DNA from 4 places in the Cupriavidus sp. SK-4 genome. Region 4 is predicted to be linked to each of the others. Evidence: predicted binding sites of a transcription regulator. Region 4 holds the regulator's gene; each other region holds the start of a gene.
The links. Region 4 encodes FliA, which starts transcription of late flagellar genes. Its sites were predicted from a motif close to CTAAAGTTTNNNNNNNNNNNGCCGNTA; they were not measured.

Region 1 (4,781 bases), on a different contig from region 4:
GTATTACCTCGTTCTTCAGACTTATTGAGTGCGGTGCCTGCCGGTGCCTGGCTCAGGCAGATTGGCTGACGAACAGCCCCTGCAGCTTGTCGATGGCCCGCGCAATGCGCAGGACTTCTTCATTGGGGATCTGGCGGATGACTTCGCCGGTTTCCTTGTCGACCACCTTGGTGATGACGCGGTGGGTGTCTTCGTCGATCTCGAATCGCAGGCCGATGGATGTGGCTTTCAGCGCCTCGACCAGTTCCGCCATTGCGGCCGAGGTATCGCCGTCAGTCGCGTGGATGGCGGCGACACTTGCTGCCGAGCGGGTGCCGAGGGCCGTGCGCGCAGGTGGCAGCGTGGCGGTTGACTCGGGCCGCACCGGCTGGGCCGGCAGGGAAACAGTCGCAGGAGAAGCCATGATCAGGGGCGTTCCGTTGGAATCCGTTCAGACATCGACAGGGAAATGCTTTGCAGGCAGCGGTCCGCCTGCAAAGCACTCCGGCAGGAAGCCGGGCCTGGCGGCCCGGTTTCCTGCGGTACAGCAATCCTGCTTAACGCAGCAGCGACAGCACGCTTTGCGTGGTCTGGTTGGCCTGGGCCAGCACCGAGGTACCGGCTTGCTGCAGGATCTGGGCACGGGTCATGTTCGACACTTCCGTGGCGTAGTCCGCGTCTTCGATACGCGAACGGGCGGCCGACAGGTTGGTCACCGTGTTGTTCAGGTTGTTGATGGTCGACTCGAAGCGGTTCTGGATGGCACCCAGGTCGCTACGCAGGTTGTCGACGCTCGACAGGGCGTTGTCGATTGCCTTCAGCGGATCGACCACGACTTCATCGCCCAGCGTGACCTTGCCGGTCGTGCCGTTGACGGTTGCCTTGTTGTACGTCACGGTGCCATCGGCAGCGGTGTTGCTGACGAGGTAGTTGCCGCTCTTGTCCTTCAGCAGCGCGTTGGTGCCGGTGGGCTGGGCAGTGTTGACATCGGACATGTCCTTGGCAACAGCTTGCGTGCCGGGGACGGTCAGCACGCCGCCGGTTGCTTCGGTGTAGCCAGCGGTGGCCACGGGAGCAGCATCCTTTGCGCCAACGACAACCTTGCCGGTGTTGATATCGACAGAGGTCACGGCGTACGTGTCAGCGCCCGACTTGACAATATAGCTGTTGGGAGCCGTGTCGCTGACAAACAGCTGGTACGTTGCGGTAGCCGCCGTGTTGTTGTGGCCGGCCTGCGTCGCGCCCGTCGTGATGTCGGAAAGCTGAACCAGCGTGCCGTCCGCCGGGTTCACGAACTCCGTGCCGGCAGCAGCGGTGACTGCACCGGCGCCCAGGGCGGTCGTGGTGTTGTACGTGACGACGTTAGTGGCCTTGTCGTACGTGGCGGCGTAGTAGTTCGTGCCATCGGTTGCAACGAGGTCGCCTTGGCTCGTGCCGGCCGTCGCCACTTCGAAGCTGATCGTCGACGACGTGCCCGAGTAGGTCAGCGCAACGGTCTTTGCCGGAACGGCTTCCGAGATGTTCGCGCCAACAGCCGTCAGGTCCTTGCTCGAGATGTTCTTCGACACGTCAAGCTTCGACAGGCCCAGCGTCGAGGCATTGATCTGCTTCAGGTCGATCGTGATCGTTTCCGCGTCGTTGGCGCCAACCTGGATCGTCAGCTTCTGGTCCTTGGCCAGCACCTTCACGCCGTTGAACTGGGTCTGGTCCGACACGCGGGTGATTTCGTCCAGGCGCTGGGTGATTTCAGCCTGGATCGAAGCCTTGTCGCTGTCCGAGTTGGTGGCGTTCTGCGCCTGCACGCTCAGTTCACGGATGCGTTGCAGGTTGGTGTTGATTTCGTTCAGGGCGCCTTCGGTCGTCTGCGCGATCGAGATACCGTCGTTGGCGTTACGCGAAGCTTGCGTCAGGCCCTTGATGTTGGCGGTGAAGCGATTGGCGATGGCCTGGCCGGCGGCATCGTCCTTTGCGCTGTTGATGCGCAGGCCCGACGACAGGCGCTGGATCGCGGTGTTCAGCGATGCCTGGGACGAGTTCAGGTTGTTCTGCGTCGACAGCGACAACGTGTTGGTGTTAATGACTTGCGCCATGGTACGACTCCTATATGCAAAGTTTTGGGCATTCCGGCTAGTGCCGTAACGTTGGCGGCCTGCTTTGCAGGGCGTAGAGTGCCTCCGTTGCTTGGGTTATCGACCGGGCAAGGCAAAGGTTTAGAGTGATCTCCGCGATAGTTGCGCGGGGTGCCGGCAGGGCGGGCAGAGGCGCCTTGCGGCAGGGAGCGGCGGGGCCTGAGGGCGTGTGGGGCAGGCGTTGGCCTAGCGGCGCTTGCTGGTGCGGGGTATGTAGATCGGCAGGAAGTCCGGCTCCGGGGCCGGATCCGGAGCCACCGCCGGCGCGTCCGGCGCATTGGCCAGCGTGACCAGGCAGATGGCCCGCTTGTAGACCACCGTGGGCCGGATGTCGTCTGGCTGCCGGCCAAGCAGCACCACGTAGTCGTCTGACGCCAGGATGAGGCCCTGCAGCCGGGCGCCGGTGGACAGGTGGACGATCACCGGCGCCTGGCTGGTGCTGTATGCAGCAAATTGCTGGTGCTGCAGTTGTTTCCGGCTGCGTGACTTGGGCCGGGTTTCCTTCTTCTTCACAACGACTCCGGAAGAGCCCGCTAGGGTTCTGGCGGCTGATAACAGTCCGTTGGCCGACGGCTTGGGGTGCAGCGCGGCCAGGGCGGCAGGGGAAACATCCGCTCTCGGTAACGGCGCAGGTGCCGGCGGTTGGCGCTGCCAGAAGAGAAGGGGAGTACTTCAGGGCCGAGAGTAACAAAGTTCTTTCAAGCGTTGACGAACCGCCCGCCGTTCCTGGAATAGCGGCTTTGCTCTATAAAAGTTGTTGCTCTCGAAGCCGTGATATTGTAGCCGATTGTGCGCTGCCGCATACTGCGGCTAGAGCGTCGGGCCGGCAGGCCCCGGTGTGGACTGGGCCAGCGAGGAAATTGCCAGCCCCTGCGAAAAATGCCCTGATGTAGCGTCAGGGCTAAAACCATAAAAAGTGCGCAAATAATCTCATATTGTCATAAGGGAATCCCCTGATAGAAACGGGATTTACACCTCATGTAAGCGCGTTTATATTCTTGGCAAGAGCCTTTCGGCTCGAGCAGTCCTGGAAAGCCTACGAGCACCCCGCGCGTAGGCTTCTTTTTTTGCCTGCGTCGTTTGAATCGCGCTCTGTGGCGCTGTGGCTGGTGCGGTTAGTAAAAACCGACCGGCCGTTCGGAATGCCCAGGCAGATTTAACGCCACTTTCGTGTCGCACAATCCTCCGAAATGCGAGGGTTTTTGCCGCCAATTCTCATTTCCATTCAAGAAGGGTCCGCTGAACGCCGATAGCCCGCGCGGCCCTCAGCCGGCCGCCGTGGCAACGCCGCGGGCCACGCGCCGCCGTGCGCGCGCTGCCAGGCCGGCGCCCAGCACCCAGCGAAGCGCCGGTGCCAGCACATGCATGCCCGCGAGTGCTGCCGGGCGCCGTATCGAAGGGCCATCCAGGTCGAGCTGGTGCCGTGCCCACGGCGGCAGCAGGGCGATGCCCGCGTCGGCCATGATGCGTACCGCCGGCTGCAGCAGCGGGTTGGCCACCGGCATCTTTCGCACCAGCCGCACCACTTCGCTGGTGCGTTCGCTGGCCAGCAGCGCAGGCCGCATGGCCTCCAGGTAGGCTGTGACTTCGGCACGCGAGCGCGGCACGTCGGCCGCACCCAGCATAAGGGCGATGCGCGCAACCTCGTCGTAGTAGCGATCCTGCTCCGCGCTGCTCAGTGGCCCGACATAGCGCAGGTAGCCGGCCAGGAAGCTCGAGACCTCGGCCACGTGCACCCAGGTCAGCAACGCCGGATCGGAGGCCGCGTAGTGCCGCCCGTCCGGGGCCACGCCAACCACGCCGGCATGGATGCGCCGTACGCGCCCGATCAACGCCATGGCATCGGCGCGGCTGCCGTAGGTGGTGCCGGCGATGAACTGCGCGGTGCGCCCCAGGCGCCCCTGCATGTCGGTGCGAAAGCTGGAGTGGTCCCAGACCCCGGCCAGCGCCAGCGGATGCAGCGTCTGCAGCAGCAGCGCGCTGACGCCGCCCGCGAGCATTGCGGGAAAGTCGGCATGCACGCGCCAGCAGACCGCGTCGGGCCCGAACAGGCCGGGATCGCCCGGTGGGTTGTCGTAGTCGAGAGTCAGGCCGGAATTGCTGCGGGTCAGCGCGCGCACGTGCGCGCCGGCGCGCTCACGCAGCCTGCTAGAGAGATGGTTCAGCGGGCCGCGTCCTGGCTGCGCGGAGCGGCCGGCGGCGGGGTCGGTGAAGCTGGACAAGGCCGGTGCCTGAATGGGGAAGTCAGGGCCAGCATACACGGGATGCGGGACGATGTGCGCGGGGTCATGCCGCTGCGGTTGCAGCAAAAAGGGCCGGAGCCCCCTTGCGGGAGTCCCGGCCTGTCAATCTCCGGCGTATGCCCCTGCGGCCGCACCGCATGTTGCTGCCGCACATACCCGGAAAGCTGCCTGTTGTCGTGGCTGTCGCTGCTTACGGCTGGCGTTGTCCGCCTTGCTGGCCACCCTGTTGCCCGCCCTGGCCGCTTTGCTGGCCGCTGCGTTGGCCACTTTGCTGGCCCGGTTGCGAGCTGCCGCGATCCTGCTGCTGTTGTTGGTCCTGCTTGCGGTCCTGGTTACCCATCTGACCGCCGCCTTGTTGTTGTCCCGGCTGCTGTTGGCTGCCGCGTTGGCCAGATTGTTCCTGCTGCTTCTGATCCTGCGGCTTCTGGCC
Region 2 (4,781 bases), on a different contig from region 4:
GCGCGCTGTGCGTCGGCAAAGGGATTCAGGCCGACCTGGATGCTGGTGGCGGTGCCGGCCGGAGCGCCCAGCACCGCGGCGCGCACCGCCAGCAAGGCACGGCTGCGGCCGCCGCTGATGCTGCCCTGCGCGCCGGTGCCGCCCACCACGATGCGCTCGCCGGCAGCAACATCGCTCTGCCGGATGCCGCTTTCGACGGTGACCTCGGTGCCGGCCTCGACCACGGCGTTCTCGATAAAGCGCGCCTTCACCGCGCCCTTGCAGCGCACGCTGGCGCGGCTGATGCCGCCTTCGGCGCGGCCGGTGTCGGCCTTGCCGATGATGCCGCCCTTGACGATCACATTGCCGCCGGCCTCGACATTGGCGGCTTCGATGGTGCCCTCGACCACAACGTCGCCGCTGACATTGACCGACATGCCGGTGCGGATGTCGCCCGACACGCGCAGCGTGCCGTCGAACGCCACGTTGCCTGAGTGCAGGTCGACCGATTCCACCTGCACCACGGGGCTGACCGAGATGCCGTGCACGCCCACCATCGGCGATCCTGCGATCACTGCGCGCAGCAGCTCCGCATCGTCGGCATCGGCGGCAGCGCCGGTCAGGCCTTCGGCAAAGGGCGGATCGTCGACCGGATCGGCGGCGACGGGCTTGCCAAATACGTCCACCCCGGCATTGCCCTGCACCGCCGGGATACGCCGCATCAGCGGCGTGCCGGGGCTGACCAGCAGCAGGTTGCCCAGGTCGCGCAGGTCGACCTTGCCGGCCTCGTCGTCAGGCTGCGCCGGCTTGCGCGGTTCGAGCAGGTTGATGAAGCGCGCCGGCTCACCCTGGCGCGGCGCGACGCCGGCGGCAATGGTGCGCAGCTCGCAACGGCCTTCGGCCAGCGCGGCGTCCAGTGCCAGGGTCTGGATCGGTGCCGCCACGCCGCGTTCCGCCACGGCGCGGCGGATGTCCTCGGCGCTGACCGGGCGGCCGCCCTCGGCTGGCAGCAGCGTCAGCCGCACGCCCAGGCCGTCGGCGGTGATGTCGAGCTCGAAGGCGCCGTCGATCAGCGTACCGATGGTGGCATCGATCTCATGCTCGGCGCGCTGGCATTGCGCCAGGAACTGCGCCACTGCGCGCAAATCCAGCCGCGCCCCGGCCCAGCCCAGGCTGTCCAGGCATTGGCGCAGGCTGGCCTGGTCCGGCGGCAGCCTGCCTGGCTGCGGCGTGTAGCGCGCATGCACCTGCTCGCCTGGCTCGGCAAGTTCCAGGCGCAAACCCGACTCATGCGTCATGCGTCCCCTGAATCGTCTTGTGCAGCCGCGCGGCGGGTGCCGGCGCTCCGCTTGTTATCGATCCATAAGCAACGGCAGGAGCGCTGAGAACTTTAGCGCACAACACGCCCCGACGGCGTCATCGCCACTCGACTTCAGGGGAACCCGCCGGACTTTTCGGTAAACTGTCGGCATTCCGGGACGCGCCGCGTCCCGCAGCCTGCGCAGTCCCCCTCATGTCAAATACCCACGAAATCCGCCCCGGCCAGTCCATCGAACTGCTCAAGGAACTCCATATCCTGACGCGCGACGGCAAGATGAACCAGGACAGCCGGCGCAAGCTCAAGCAGGTCTACCACCTGTTCCAGTTCATCGAACCGCTGCTGCAGGAGGTCAAGGCAGAGCGCGGCCGCGTCACGCTGGTGGACCACGGCGCCGGCAAGTCGTACCTGGGCTTTATCCTCTACGACCTGTTCTTCAAGGCGCTGCAGGACGACTCACACATCTTCGGCATCGAAACCCGTGAAGAACTGGTGAAGACCTCGCAGGCGCTGGCCGCGCGGCTGGGCTTTCCGGGGATGTCGTTCCTGAACCTGTCGGTGGCGGATTCGATCACGTCGCCGCAGTTGCCGCCCACCGTCGACGTCGTCACCGCGCTGCATGCGTGCAATACCGCGACCGACGACGCGATCCGCTTTGCGCTGGCCAAGCAGGCCCGCCATATCGTGCTGGTGCCCTGCTGCCAGGCCGAGGTGGCCAGCGTGCTGCGCAAGCACAAGGGCAAGCTGCTGGCAGGCAATCCGCTGACGGAGATCTGGCGCCATCCGCTGCATACGCGCGAATTCGGCAGCCAGGTGACTAATGTGCTGCGCTGCCTGCAGCTGGAGGCGCACGGCTACCAGGTCAACGTGACCGAGCTGGTGGGCTGGGAACACTCGATGAAGAACGAGCTGATCATCGCGCAGTACAAGGACCTGCCGCGCCGCCGCCCGGCCGAGCGGCTGGAAGAGGTGCTGGAAAGACTGGGGCTGGAAGAAATGCGCGAGCGCTTCTTCACCGCGCCGGCGTCGGCCGTGTAATCACGCTTCCCCGGGCTCGTCCTCGCCCGCCATCCAGCGCTGCCAGCCCTCGTGGCCCAGGCGGCGCATGGTGGCCTGGTTGCGCTCGTAGATATCCGCCGCATCCGGGAACGCCGCCGCCGCGCGGGCGATGGAATCCTCGCGCAGCAGGTGCAGGATCGGATACGGCGCACGGTTGGTGTAGTTCTCGATATCGTCCGGCTCGGTCCCGGCAAACTGGTACTGCGGATGGAAGCTGGCGATCTGCAGCGTGCCTTCCAGGCCGAGGCTGCGGAGCAGGCGCTCGGCAAAATACAGCAGGTCGTTGAAGTCGAGAAAATCGGCCACGGCATCCGGCAGGATCAACAGCGTGGTGTCGATCTGATCGGGGTCGGCGTCTGCCAGCAGGCGCAGTTCGCGCTCCAGGTCGTCCATCACGTCCGGCGCCTCGGTGACGGTGCTGACCACGTAGCGCACCTGCTCCTTCACATACACGCTCTTGGCGAACGGGCACAGGTTGAGCCCGATCACGGCGCGCTCCAGCCAGTGGCGGGTAGCGGCGATGACGGTGTCTGCGGAGTGAGTGGCGGAGGTCATGATGGCAAGGCGCGGCAAACCGTCATTCTAGCGCTGCCGCAGGCTCTATAATCCGCGGCGGAAACACCCCGCCCCCTGCCGAGCCTCCTGATGCCCTCTTCCGCCACTTCCTCCCCTTCCCAAGCCGGTCTCGACGTTGCCGTCATCGGCGGTGGACCGGCCGGCCTGATGGCGGCCGAAGTGCTGGCGGCGCAAGGTGCCAGCGTGGCCGTCTACGACGCGATGCCGTCGGTCGGGCGCAAGTTCCTGATGGCCGGCAAGGGCGGCATGAACCTGACCCATGCGGAGCCGGAGCCGGCCTTCCTGGGCCGCTATGGCGCCCGCACCGCACAGATCGCGCCGATGCTGGCGGGCTTCGGCCCGCAGGCCCTGCGCGACTGGGTGCACGGGCTTGGCATCGAAACCTTCATCGGCAGTTCCGGCCGCGTCTTCCCGACCGACATGAAGGCCGCGCCGATGCTGCGCGCGTGGCTGCACCGCCTGCGCGAGTCCGGGGTGCAGTTCCATATGCGCCACCGCTGGCTGGGCTGGGACGAGGGCGCGCCGCATGCGCTGCGCTTTGCCACGCCGCACGGTGAAACGGTCGTGCAGGCGCGCGCGGTGGTGCTGGCGCTGGGCGGTGCCAGCTGGGCAAGGCTGGGATCGGATGGTGCGTGGGTGCCGCGGCTGGCCGAGCGCGGCGTCGAGATTGCGCCGCTGCGGCCTGCCAACTGCGGCTTTGATGTAGCGTGGAGCGAGGCGTTTGCCGAGCGCTTTGCCGGCGAGCCGGTCAAGCCCGTCGCCATCGCCCTGACTGACCGCGACGGACAAGCGCACTACCGCCAGGGCGAGTTCGTCATCAGCGCCACCGGCATGGAAGGCAGCCTGGTCTACGCGCTGTCCGCACCGATCCGCGACCGCATCGAAGCCGATGGCGACGCCACCATCCACCTTGACCTGCTGCCGGCGCACAGCGCCGAACACGTCAGCGCGCAGGTAAAGCATCCGCGAGGCGCGCGCTCGCTGTCGAGCCACCTGCAAAGCCGGCTTGGCCTCACCGGCGTCAAGGCCGGGCTGCTGCGTGAATGCCTGTCGAAGGAAGCGATGCACGATGCCGACACGCTGGCCGCATCGATCAAGGCGCTGCCGCTGCAGCTGCTGCGCCCGCGGCCCATCGACGAAGTCATCAGCAGCGCTGGCGGCGTGCGATTCGAAGCGATGGATGAAGGGTTGATGCTGCGCGCGCTGCCGGGCGTGTTCTGCGCGGGCGAGATGCTGGACTGGGAAGCGCCCACCGGCGGCTACCTGCTGACGGCGTGCTTTGCCAGCGGGCGCACCGCGGCGCTCGGCGCCGCGGCTTACCTGCAGCAGGCTTAGGCGGGCTTGCCGCCGACGATGCTAAGCGCCACGGCCTCGGCCACTTCGATGCCGTCGATCGCCGCGGAGTAGATGCCGCCGGCATAACCCGCGCCTTCGCCCGCCGGGTACAGGCCCTTCACATTGATGCTCTGGTAGTCATCGTTGTTGCGGCGGATGCGCAGCGGCGACGAGGTGCGCGTCTCCACCCCGGTCAGCACGGCATCATGCAGGGCAAATCCAGGCAGCTTCTTATCGATCTCGGGAATGCCCTCGCGGATCGCCGCGATCACGTAGTCAGGCAGCGACGTGCTCAGGTCGGTCGGCGTCACGCCGGGCTTGTACGAAGGCTCGACCGAACCCAGCGAGGTCGATGCCCGGCCCGCGATGAAATCGCCCACCAGCTGGCCCGGCGCGCAGTAGTTGCTGCCGCCAAGTTCGAACGCGCGCTCTTCCCACTTGCGCTGGAATTCGATGCCGGCGAGCGGCCCGCCGGGATAGTCCTCCGGCGTGATGCCGACCACGATGCCGGCAT
Region 3 (4,781 bases), on a different contig from region 4:
TGCGGGCCGCCAGGGGCCGCATTCGCGGCCTGTGGCTCGTCCAGCAAGCTCGACAGGTCGCCGAGGCCATCCAGGCCCAGCCCGCCGCCCTTGGGCTTCTCTGCGGCCGCTTGCGGGGCCTTCTTCTTGGCGTTGGTCTTTACGGCGCTGGTCATTGCGCGATCTCCATCTTCGTGAACACGTAATCCGCCAGGGCGCGCACTTCCTGGGTGGCCTTGCGCGCAGCGGTTTTCTTGATCTTCCACACTGGCATCTGCTCGCCCAGCGCCTCCGCGATACTGTCTCGCGCGCCGACACTGAACGGCAAGATCAGTTGCGGATATGCCTGCTGCAAGGTCGCCAGGTTGCTGACGTGGCGCGGCTTCCGCGCGTCCACCTTGTTCGGCACCATGCCGAGAAAGCGCAGCTTCGGGTTTTGCTTGCGCAGGTTGCCGATGACGGCAACCATCTTCTTCATGCCTTGCAAGCTGTACGCCTCCATTTCGACCGGCGAAAGCATGTAGTCGGCGGCCAGCACGGCCGCCGTCATGGCAACGCCAAGGGAAGGGGCGGTGTCGATCAGGCACACGTCGAAGAACTCGCCTAGCGCCGCGATGCTGGCCCGCAGCGCGCCGGCGGCCTGGGCCAAGTCCATCTTGTCCAGGTTGGCCAGGCTGGCATCGGCCGCGATCAGCGCCAGGCCGTCATCCTCCCGGCCAGCGAACCAGGCGCGCAGCTCGTCGCCGCCGGCGGTGAACATGCGACTGGCGGGATAGCCCGAGTCGTGGCCGGCCAGCGTCCAGCTTGCATTGCCCTGGGTGTCCAGGTCGATCACTGCAACCCGAAGGCCGCGCTCCTGGAAGTCGAACGCCAGGTGGCAGGTTGCGAAGGTCTTGCCCTGTCCGCCTTTCTGAATTGCCGTGACCAGTGTTTTCATGAGTTGGGTTCCTGTTTCCTCTTTCCCTTGGCGTCGGCTTCCCAACGCTTGACGATGAACGCTTGATGCTCCGGCAGTACCGCCGTCACCCGCGCGAAGCCCTGCGGGAGCACTTCCCCCGCCGCTGCCCACACGCGACTGACCGCTTGCGATACCGCCCCCTTGGTCAGCCCCAGCGAGGCCACAAACTCGGCCTGGGGCCTTCCATCGACCAGCACGCCGCGCGCTATGTCGATGGTCTGTTGCCCGATCTCCAGGCCCTTGATCGCCGCCTGGAATTGGGCTTCGGTTAGCCGTTTCTTCATGGAGAACACCCATATAAACTCCACACCCGGTTGTTGAACAAAAGGCGGTGCCAGCCGCCGACCATGTGCAGAAGTTTAGCTAAACTCGCCGGGCGCGTCAAGCCTTTTAGCGGCTAAAAATCACCCCTTCTTGGCGTCATCCGAATACAGCGCGGCTAGGCGCTTGAGGTCGTCGGGGCCTTGCTGAACCTCGACCACCCGCATTCCGTAGCGCCCCATCTGCGACGCGGCGCGCGAAACTGCGAGCTGCTGCGCGTGGTCGGCGCTCACGAAGAACGTCATCAACGGCCCCACGGTGCGCGTGCCGCCGCTCGCAAAGCACACGTCGAACGAACCGCCATGCACATGCGGATCGACGCCTTCAACGAGCCGCCAGGGGTCAAGGCCCCATTCCTCGGATTGCGCGCTGTACCAATAGGCCGGCGCATCGCCGTTCAAATCGCTGGCCGCGTACTCGCGCACCAGGACGGCCACGCGGCCCGTGGTTGGCTCCACGAATCCCGGCGGGTAGGGCAGGGTCTGTTTTTTCATGTCAAAGCCCCTTCGGCTTGTAGATCGAAACGAAGTAGGTGATCGCGGTCAGCACCGCGAAGTACACCAGGAACGACCAGCCGGCATACACGCCAGGCGTGTTCCAGTGGTAGAGCATCCGCACGAACTGAAAGAAGGTGGCAATCGACAGCACCCACTTGAGGATCGGCCAGACCAACACGGTCGCCACCCATACGAACTTGACCAGGCCGGCCAGCAGGCCAGCACCGGGGGCCTTGTTGGGGGCAGCAGGCGCGGCGGCAGGCTCCACCGGCGCGGGCGCGGCGGGCTGCTCGATCTCCTTGGGGAACTTGATGATGTTGGACATAGCTTGACCCTCCACGCGCTTACGTGTTGAATGCTGGGTGCTCCCACTCGGAAGCATGGTTACGGTGTGCCAGCACCAGGCCAAGCGCCCCGGATCACTCCGGGGCGTTCCTCCACCTGGGGCCGCCCTTGATCTTGCCTCGGCTCACGCAATACTCCCTTCTTGGCGTCCTCGATAGGCCCGGCCGTTGCCGACCGGGCCATGTGCTCTTACCAGCCGGCCCGGCGCTTGGCCTGCTCGACGGCTTCCATCGACCAATGGCCCTTGGCCTGCCCCTCCAGGGAGCATCCGGCGAAGTACGCCTTGCCGCGCAGTTCCTCGGCTTTGCGCACCAGCTCGGCCGCCTCGGCCATCATGGCCGCGATCTCGTCACGGCGGGCCGGGAAGTCGGTCGCTGCCGCGCCCTCCAGCTCGTCAATCCAGGGCATGATCTTGTTGTCGCTCATCGGACTTTCTCCGGTAGTTGACCTGGGCGATGTGCCCGGCCTTCAAGTGCTATATTAGGGCAAAATGCCCTAGCCTGTCAAGCACTTTAGCTAAACTTTTTTCGCTTTACCGGAATCCGAAGGCTAAACTTTAGCCGCTAAAACCTTTCCCTTGGCGTCAATCCTCTTTCCAGATCACGCCCAGCCCGGCCAGGTCGCACAGGATCGCCCATGCCGCATAGGGAATCGGGGTGTCCTCGCCGATCCAGCGGCGGATCGTGCGGTCGCCCTTCGCGCCCAGCCCCAGCGCCTTCGCGGCCTTGCTGCCGCTGAACCCGGCCAGGCGCAGCACCTCGCGGACTTCCTCGCCGGTCGGTTGTGCCCAGCGTTCGGCCGGCTTCAAGCACTCCAGCCGGATATTGGCGTCGTTCGTCATTCGTTCGTTCTCCTGGTCAAGTGATAAGCCGCAACTGGTCGAAGCCGTAGATCGACTGGATGCAGCTCGGGTCTGAATCGACCACGCGCCGGCCTGCGCGATTGGTCTTGTACGTTACCGGCCTGTCGTCGTGCGCCCACACCTGGCGGGTGTCGGGATGCACCTTCACGATGATGATGCGCTTGCCGATGTAGCGGTCGAAAACCGGGTGATGGACGCTCACGATCTCGCACCGCTGGCCGGGCTTGAACTCCACCCGGTCGGCCGGGCCTCCATCGCCATTCCTGGCGATGCTGCAGGTTGCCGCGCTCGCTCCCGGCATCGTCGTTTCCGGCGATACAGGCCCGCCCTCGACCGGCTCGGCATCGTCGGCTTTGACGATGCTGCAGGTCATCGTCGTTTCTGGCGATGCGGGATCTCGCTCCGGGCCTGCGCCGGTGATTTTTCCCTTGGCGTCCAACCCGGCGGCCCTGGCCGCCTTGATCCTGGTCGCGGCCTCGGCCGCCCAGCGCCTGGCGATGAAGGCCCGATGCGAGGGCAGCACCACATCGACCAGGACGAACCCCGGCGGCACCAGGACGGTCGCCGGTTCGCGCCGCGCCGGCGGCTCCAGGCCGGCCAGCCAAGCGGGCAGGGGAGCATCGGCCAGGCGGTCGCGGTAGCTGGCCTCGACCATCACCGGGCGCTTCTTCTCGGCTCGCTGCGCAGCCAGGATGCCGCGCGCAACCTCGTCCACCGTCATGCAGCCCTGCGCCGTGTCGAAGTGCGAGCGGTAGCCCGTTTCGGAGATAAACGGCCTGTCCAGGTCGATGACGTGGAACTGGAAGTGGGCACCCAGCGGCCCGCCGTAGCCGGCCTCGTACTCCACCAGGGCGCGCATGTCGCCATCCGCGACCAGGAACTGGCCGCGCTGGCCCCACAAGGGCACGTCGCCAGGCACCGCCGCGCAATGGCGCTCGATGACCTGGCCGGGCGCGTCGTGGTCGGCCATGCTGCCCACGTGCGTTCCGCCGTTCATCTTCCAGATGACGGCCTCGTATCGGTCGCTGGCCGCCTCGGCGGCCGCACCGTCGCCGCGCATGATCGCCGCGTCGATCTCCACCACGGCCGCCACGGCGGCGGCCAGCAGCTCGTCGCGTTCGGTGGGCAGCTCGGCCAGCAGCTCGGCCGCCGGCGCGTTCCAGTCCTGGCCCGGCTGGGCCGGCGTCTTGCGTTTCTTCGCCATCGGCCGGCCCCTCAAGTGTCAGCACGCCGCCACGCGATCACGTCGCGGGCTTCGTAGCCGTGGCGCTTGCAGTCGTCGCAGAATCCCGAGCTGAACCCCTTGTGGTTCGTGCCGATCCATGCGGCCGGCTTGCCGCATTCGTGGCCGTAGGTGCCCGGCTCGGCGTTGTGGCACTTGCCGTCCGTCGCGTAGCTGTTCGTCGGTGCCTGGGGAGCGTTGTTCCTGGTCATGGTCGCCTCCTGGAAGCCCCGGCCGAAGCCGGGGCCGCCCCTCATCAGTCAATAGCCCGGTAGATCGCGGCCGCCTCGGCGTGGCTGGCTGCGAAGCCGCGCAGGAAGTGATAGCGGTCGATCAGGGCATCGCCGGCGTCCGTGTCGGCGGCCTCGGCCGCGAGCTGGCCCAGCGCGAACAGGGTTGCGACAATGCCGGCGGCGTCGGCCGACAACTCGCCTCGGAAGCCGTTGCCGTCCACCTCGATCTCCAGGCGGTCGGCCAGGTCGGGGGCCATGTAAAAACCGCCGTCCGACAAGGTGTAGTAGTGCCAATACGCGCCGCTGTAGCGTTCGCAGAGCCGGCGAAGCCAGGCATACACCAGGGCCTCGCCGCGCATCATCA
Region 4 (4,781 bases):
GTCCGCCGGCCTGAGCGTCAGCCCGCTGGCCGCCCAGGTGCGCGACATCAGCGCCCGCCTGACGCAGCCCGCGGACGACGATATCGACACCGCCAAGGTCGAAGAGATCCGCCAGGCCATCGCCGAGGGCCAGATCAAGATCGACCCGGGCAAGATTGCCGACGGCCTGCTCGCGACCCTGCGCGAGCTTGGCCAGGCCGAACCCCGCTAGCCCAAATGAACCAGAGCCTGATCCAGTCCCTGCAGCGCGAAACCGAAGGCATCCAGGCCTTCGGCCAACTCCTCGCCGAAGAGCGCGACGCCCTCAAGCGGGGCGACTTCCAGTCCCTGAGCGGACTGCTGACGCGCAAGGTTGAACTGGGCCAGGCCCTGTCCCGCCAGCTCAAGGCCCGCGAAGCCCAGATGGGCGCGCTGGGCCTGCGCGCCGGCCCAGAAGGCCAGCTGCTCGGCCGCCAGGTCGACCCGGCCGTGGCCGACGCCTGGCGCCAGCTGATCTTCGCCGCGCGCACCGCGCGCGACGGCAATGCCCTGAACGGCGCCGTCGTCAATGCCCACCTCGATTTCACCCGCGAAGCCATCCAGGCGCTGCGCCAGCATAGTGGCGGGGATGCGGGGTTGTATGGGAAGGATGGGAAGGCGGCGGCCGGGGCGGGTGGGGTGAGTCTGGCGGCGGGTTGAAACTCAGACTTTTGCACGCTCCCGGTTTGCTCCCCTCTCCCCCCCCCCCCCCCCCCCCCCCCCCCCCCTCCCCCGCCGGCGGGAGAGGGAGCACACAATCGGCGATTGAGAGTCCCGTGGTCTGGAATCGGCAAAGCGCCTACCGAAACCCCACCACCACCTCATTACTCCGCCCCTGCAGCACCGGCACCAGGCTCCCCTGCCCCGGCACCCGGAACGCAAACACAAAGCCCTTGGTGGCATCATCCCCGAAGAACGCATCGGTCTTGCCTTCCGCCTGCGGCAGCAGTACGCAGCGCTGGGCATTGCAGAGATAAGCTTGCAGTTCCAGGGGTGGGGTCTTGGCAAAGCTGTAGCGCCAGCGCACCGAGGTGATGACTCCTTCTGACTGCGGCAAGACGCCGGTGGGCAGGATCGGCGGCGACACCGCGCGCTGTCCGCGGCCGTGGAGTGCCGGCCCGTTGACCGATCCGGTCCAGGCATGGCGGGTGCCGCCCTCGATGGCGGCCCAGGCGCAGGCCGATGCGGCAGCCAGCAGCCAGCAAGCGCCGCGCGCGGCGCGGCCCGCCGCCTGCATCACAGCAAGCCGCGCAACTGGTTGCGCAGCCGCGTGATCGCCTGGCCGCGGATCTGGCACACGCGCGACTCGGTCACATCGAGCACCGCGCCGATCTCGCGCAGGTTCAGCTCCTGGTCATAGCACAGCGACAGCACCAGCTTCTCGCGCTCCGGCAGCCGGTCGATGGCGCGGATCAGCGCCTCGCGCATGCCGCTTTCCATCAGCACGGTCAGCGGGTTGCCGTCATCGCTGCCGCCAAGGTGCCGGTCCAGGAAGTCTTCTTCGCCGGAGCGCTCGAAATCCTCGTAGTGCAGCAACTGGCAGCCATAGACCTCATTGAGCAGCAGCTGGTATTCGTCCAGTGCCATCTCCATGGCCTCGGCCACTTCGGAGTCGACCGGTGCGCGCCCGAGCTTCTGCTCCAGCCCGCGCTGCGTGCGCTCGATGCGCCGGGTGAACTGGCGCAGGCTGCGCGACTGCCAGTCGTTGGCGCGCACCTCGTCAAGCATGGCGCCGCGGATGCGCTGGCTGGCATAGGTCTCGAAGCGCGCGCCGTGGGTGTCTTCATAGCGCTTGGCGGCATCCAGCAGGCCGATCATGCCGGCCTGGATCAGGTCGTCGATCTGCACGCTGGCAGGCAGCCTGGCGGCCAGTTGCAGGGCGATGCGGCGCACCAGCTGTGCATGCGCCTTGACCACATCGGCCTGTTCGAGCTTTCCCTGGATCGTGTACATGGTGCAATTCTCGTGAATGCTGGATTGCTGGACCGCCACAACGTGCGGCGGGGGCTGGCTCAGGGTCTGGTTCGGTGGGATGGCATGGCTGGCAGGCTCAGGCCATTGCGGCTGCGGGCGCGGGGGCGGACGTGTCCGCGCGTAGCGGCCAGGCACCGATGCTGCCGGCGGTGCGGCGCAGCGCGGTGGTGGCCGGCGCCGCCGGAAACGCCTCGACCACGCAGCGACCCAGTTGCACGCCGCGCGCCACCAGCGGGTCGGATGGCAGCCAGCCCGCGCACAGCGCCTCGACGCCAAGGTACTGGCTGGCCGTGCGCGCGAGGTTGCGCAGGATCGCCTGCACCGTGGCCTCGCTCGCCGCCATGTTGACGATCAGGTGGAACTGGCGCCAGGCATACAAGTGGTGCAGGCGCTTGATGCAGGCATAGGCGGCGGTGATCGACGCCAGCTCAGGCCGCATCACGATCAGCACATTGTGTGCGCTGCCCGCTAGCGCCGACAGCGCGCCGTCGGCATCGACGCCGGCATCCACCAGCACGCTGCGAAAGCCGCTCGCGGCAGCAGCCGGCAAGGGGCTGCCCGGCACAGGCCGGCCAGCCGGCAGCACCGACAGCACGCCACCGGGACCGGTGCCTGCAGCAGCTTCCAGCGACAGGCGGCCTGCGCTGACATCGGCCAGGGTGCCGGCGGGCCTGGCGCCGGCCAGCCGCGTGGCGCGCGCCGCGGCGGCGTCTTCGTCGACCAGCAGCACGCGTTCGCCCTGCATGGCCAGCGCGTACGACAAGCCCAGCGCCACGGTGGTGGCGCCGGCACCGCGTTCGCTGGCGACCACGGCGATACGGCGCGTCGTGCGCGGCGCCAGCATCCGGCGCAGGCTCTCGGCCTGGTCCATGGCGAGGGCGCTCACTGCAGCACCTCCATCGTTTCAGCGGGCACGGCGCTGCCGCGGCCCGGATAGTTCTCCAACACGTCGAGCAATGCCAGCATGCGGCCCATGCCTTCATTGAGCACCGTGCCCGGCACTGGCACGCCCTGGCGCACCGTGCGGCCAGCGAGGCGCGCGAGGAAGACGGGCGCGGCCGCGGTCGGCGCGTGTTCCAGGCGCAGCACGGACAGGCCCAGCTGCAGCGCGGCCAGCGCGGCGCCGGCGGCGTGGCCGCTTTCGGCGTCCTGGGCGAAGTGGTCGATGGCGTGGCGCAGCGTGCGCAGGCGCGCATCGGCTGCGTCGGTCCACAGGGCCCAGCGCGCCACCTGCGCGGCATCTTGCGCCAGCGCCGGGTCGCACAGCAGGTAACGGGTATCCAGCAGTTCGCCGGTGGCGCGGTCGGCAAGGCGGGCCACCACCAGGCAGGCATCGATGCCGCCTTCGGGGGTGCCCTTGCCGCGCACTGGGCTGTCCGGCACGCGCACTTCGGCGCTGGCCAGCCAGCGCACGGCTTCACGCTCGCGCACGATGTCCTCGCCGACAGCGTGGAAGGTCAGCGTGTCGGCCAGTGCATCGAGCTTCCAGGCGGCGCCGGCGCTGACCACGCGCGCGGTCTTGCGCGCGCCGGCCACCCAGCGCTCGCCGGCCTGCTGCCAGCGCGCCAGCGTGGCGGCGGTCGGCACGGCATCGATCAGGTTGACCACCTTGCGCGCGGCGCTCATGGCGGCGCGCAGGCTGGCGGCATCGGACTCGGCTTCGCCCAGCGGCTGGCCCGCACCGTGACCTCGGCCGGCCGGGGTCACGGTGGCGGCCAGCGGCATGCCGTCGCGGTCGGCGAGCCACAGCGTGTGCTGCATCGGCTGCGGCGTGCGGCGGCCGGGCACGGCCACTTGCAGCGCGGCGGCGCTGGCCAGCACGTACTGCTCGCACTGGCGGGTCACGTCGCGGCAGACCGCTTCGCGCACCTGCTGCGACATGGCGCGCAGGGCCGGGGCGCCGGCGCCGCGCTGTTGCCACAGCGAGCGGGCCAGGTCGAGGCCCAGGCCCGCGCCATTGAGTTCTGCCACGCACTGGCTCAGCGCGTCGGCGCTGTCGGTCAGCGAGCGCAGCACCTCGTCGGCGCCGCCACGCGCGGGCGCCTCGTCATCGGTGCCGGCGCTGCGCCGGCGTGCGGCGTCCGCATCGGCAAATACCGAACCGCGGCGCGGCGTCAGGAAGGCGCGCTCCACCAGCGCGGTGCTGTTGGCCAGCTCAAGGTGCTCGGGCACGCGCTGGCCGGTGGAGGCGTAGAACACCGGCAGGCGGTGGCGGATCACCACGTCCAGCACCGAGCCCAGGTGGGTGGCTTCATCCAGCTTGCTGATGATGCAGCCGTCGATGCCGCCACCATCGGGCGCGGCGTCATGGCGGTAGGCATGCACCACTTCATTGAGGGTATCGCCGTGGCTGGCGCCGTTGAGCAGCAGCACGCGCTGCACCGGCGCGGGCACGCCGGCCAGCATGGCGATCTGTTCCGACAGGCTGCGGTCGCGCTGGCTCATGCCGACGGTGTCGATGATCACCAGGTGCTTGTCCTTCATCGCCGCCAACGCGAAGCGCAGGTCGGCCGCGTCCTTGACCGCATGCACCGGCACGCCCAGGATGTCGCCGTAGATGCGCAGCTGTTCGTGCGCGCCGATACGGAAGCTGTCGGTGGTCAGCAGCGCCAGCTTGTCGGCGCCGTGGCGCAGCACGAAGCGCGCCGCCAGCTTGGCCGTGGTGGTGGTCTTGCCTACGCCGGTGGGGCCCACCAGCGCCAGCACGCCGCCTTGCGCGAACAGGCTGTCCTCATCGCCCAGCACCGGCAGCTTGCTGGCCAGTTCGGTGCGGATCCAGCCCATGGCCG

Region 1: CF68_RS23235 (flagellin) is a predicted target of FliA. The motif match lies at 2,167-2,193, and genes of this name have one in related genera.
Region 2: CF68_RS13500 (DUF342 domain-containing protein) is a predicted target of FliA. The motif match lies at 1,347-1,373, and genes of this name have one in related genera.
Region 3: kleA (stable inheritance protein KleA) is a predicted target of FliA. The motif match lies at 2,634-2,660, and genes of this name have one in related genera.

Annotation. Positions count from the first base shown of each region.
Region 1 is NZ_JFJW01000104.1:10,585-15,365, forward strand. Features, by position in the region: gene CF68_RS23230 (flagellar protein FlaG) at 53-403, opposite strand; gene CF68_RS23235 (flagellin) at 537-2,069, opposite strand; gene CF68_RS23240 (RNA chaperone Hfq) at 2,295-2,621, opposite strand; gene CF68_RS23245 (oxygenase MpaB family protein) at 3,374-4,330, opposite strand; gene CF68_RS23250 (hypothetical protein) at 4,563-4,781, shown strand, end outside.
Region 2 is NZ_JFJW01000065.1:15,174-19,954, forward strand. Features, by position in the region: gene CF68_RS13500 (DUF342 domain-containing protein) at 1-1,277, opposite strand, end outside; gene CF68_RS13505 (SAM-dependent methyltransferase) at 1,493-2,335, shown strand; gene CF68_RS13510 (DUF1415 domain-containing protein) at 2,336-2,911, opposite strand; gene CF68_RS13515 (TIGR03862 family flavoprotein) at 3,002-4,267, shown strand; gene CF68_RS13520 (NAD(P)/FAD-dependent oxidoreductase) at 4,264-4,781, opposite strand, start outside.
Region 3 is NZ_JFJW01000176.1:19,193-23,973, reverse strand. Features, by position in the region: gene CF68_RS33395 (ParB/RepB/Spo0J family partition protein) at 1-155, opposite strand, end outside; gene CF68_RS33390 (ParA family protein) at 152-916, opposite strand; gene CF68_RS33385 (transcriptional regulator KorA) at 913-1,221, opposite strand; gene CF68_RS33380 (DUF2761 domain-containing protein) at 1,342-1,752, opposite strand; gene kleE (KleE stable inheritance protein) at 1,754-2,080, opposite strand; gene kleA (stable inheritance protein KleA) at 2,290-2,526, opposite strand; gene korC (transcriptional repressor KorC) at 2,684-2,941, opposite strand; gene CF68_RS33360 (hypothetical protein) at 2,958-4,166, opposite strand; gene CF68_RS33355 (hypothetical protein) at 4,178-4,396, opposite strand; gene CF68_RS33350 (antirestriction protein) at 4,441-4,781, opposite strand, start outside.
Region 4 is NZ_JFJW01000086.1:10,137-14,917, reverse strand. Features, by position in the region: partial or broken gene flgM (flagellar biosynthesis anti-sigma factor FlgM) at 1-211, shown strand, start outside; gene CF68_RS18510 (flagellar protein FlgN) at 217-678, shown strand; gene CF68_RS18505 (flagellar protein FlhE) at 818-1,255, opposite strand; gene CF68_RS18500 (RNA polymerase sigma factor FliA) at 1,255-1,971, opposite strand; gene CF68_RS18495 (AAA family ATPase) at 2,069-2,863, opposite strand; gene flhF (flagellar biosynthesis protein FlhF) at 2,875-4,781, opposite strand, start outside.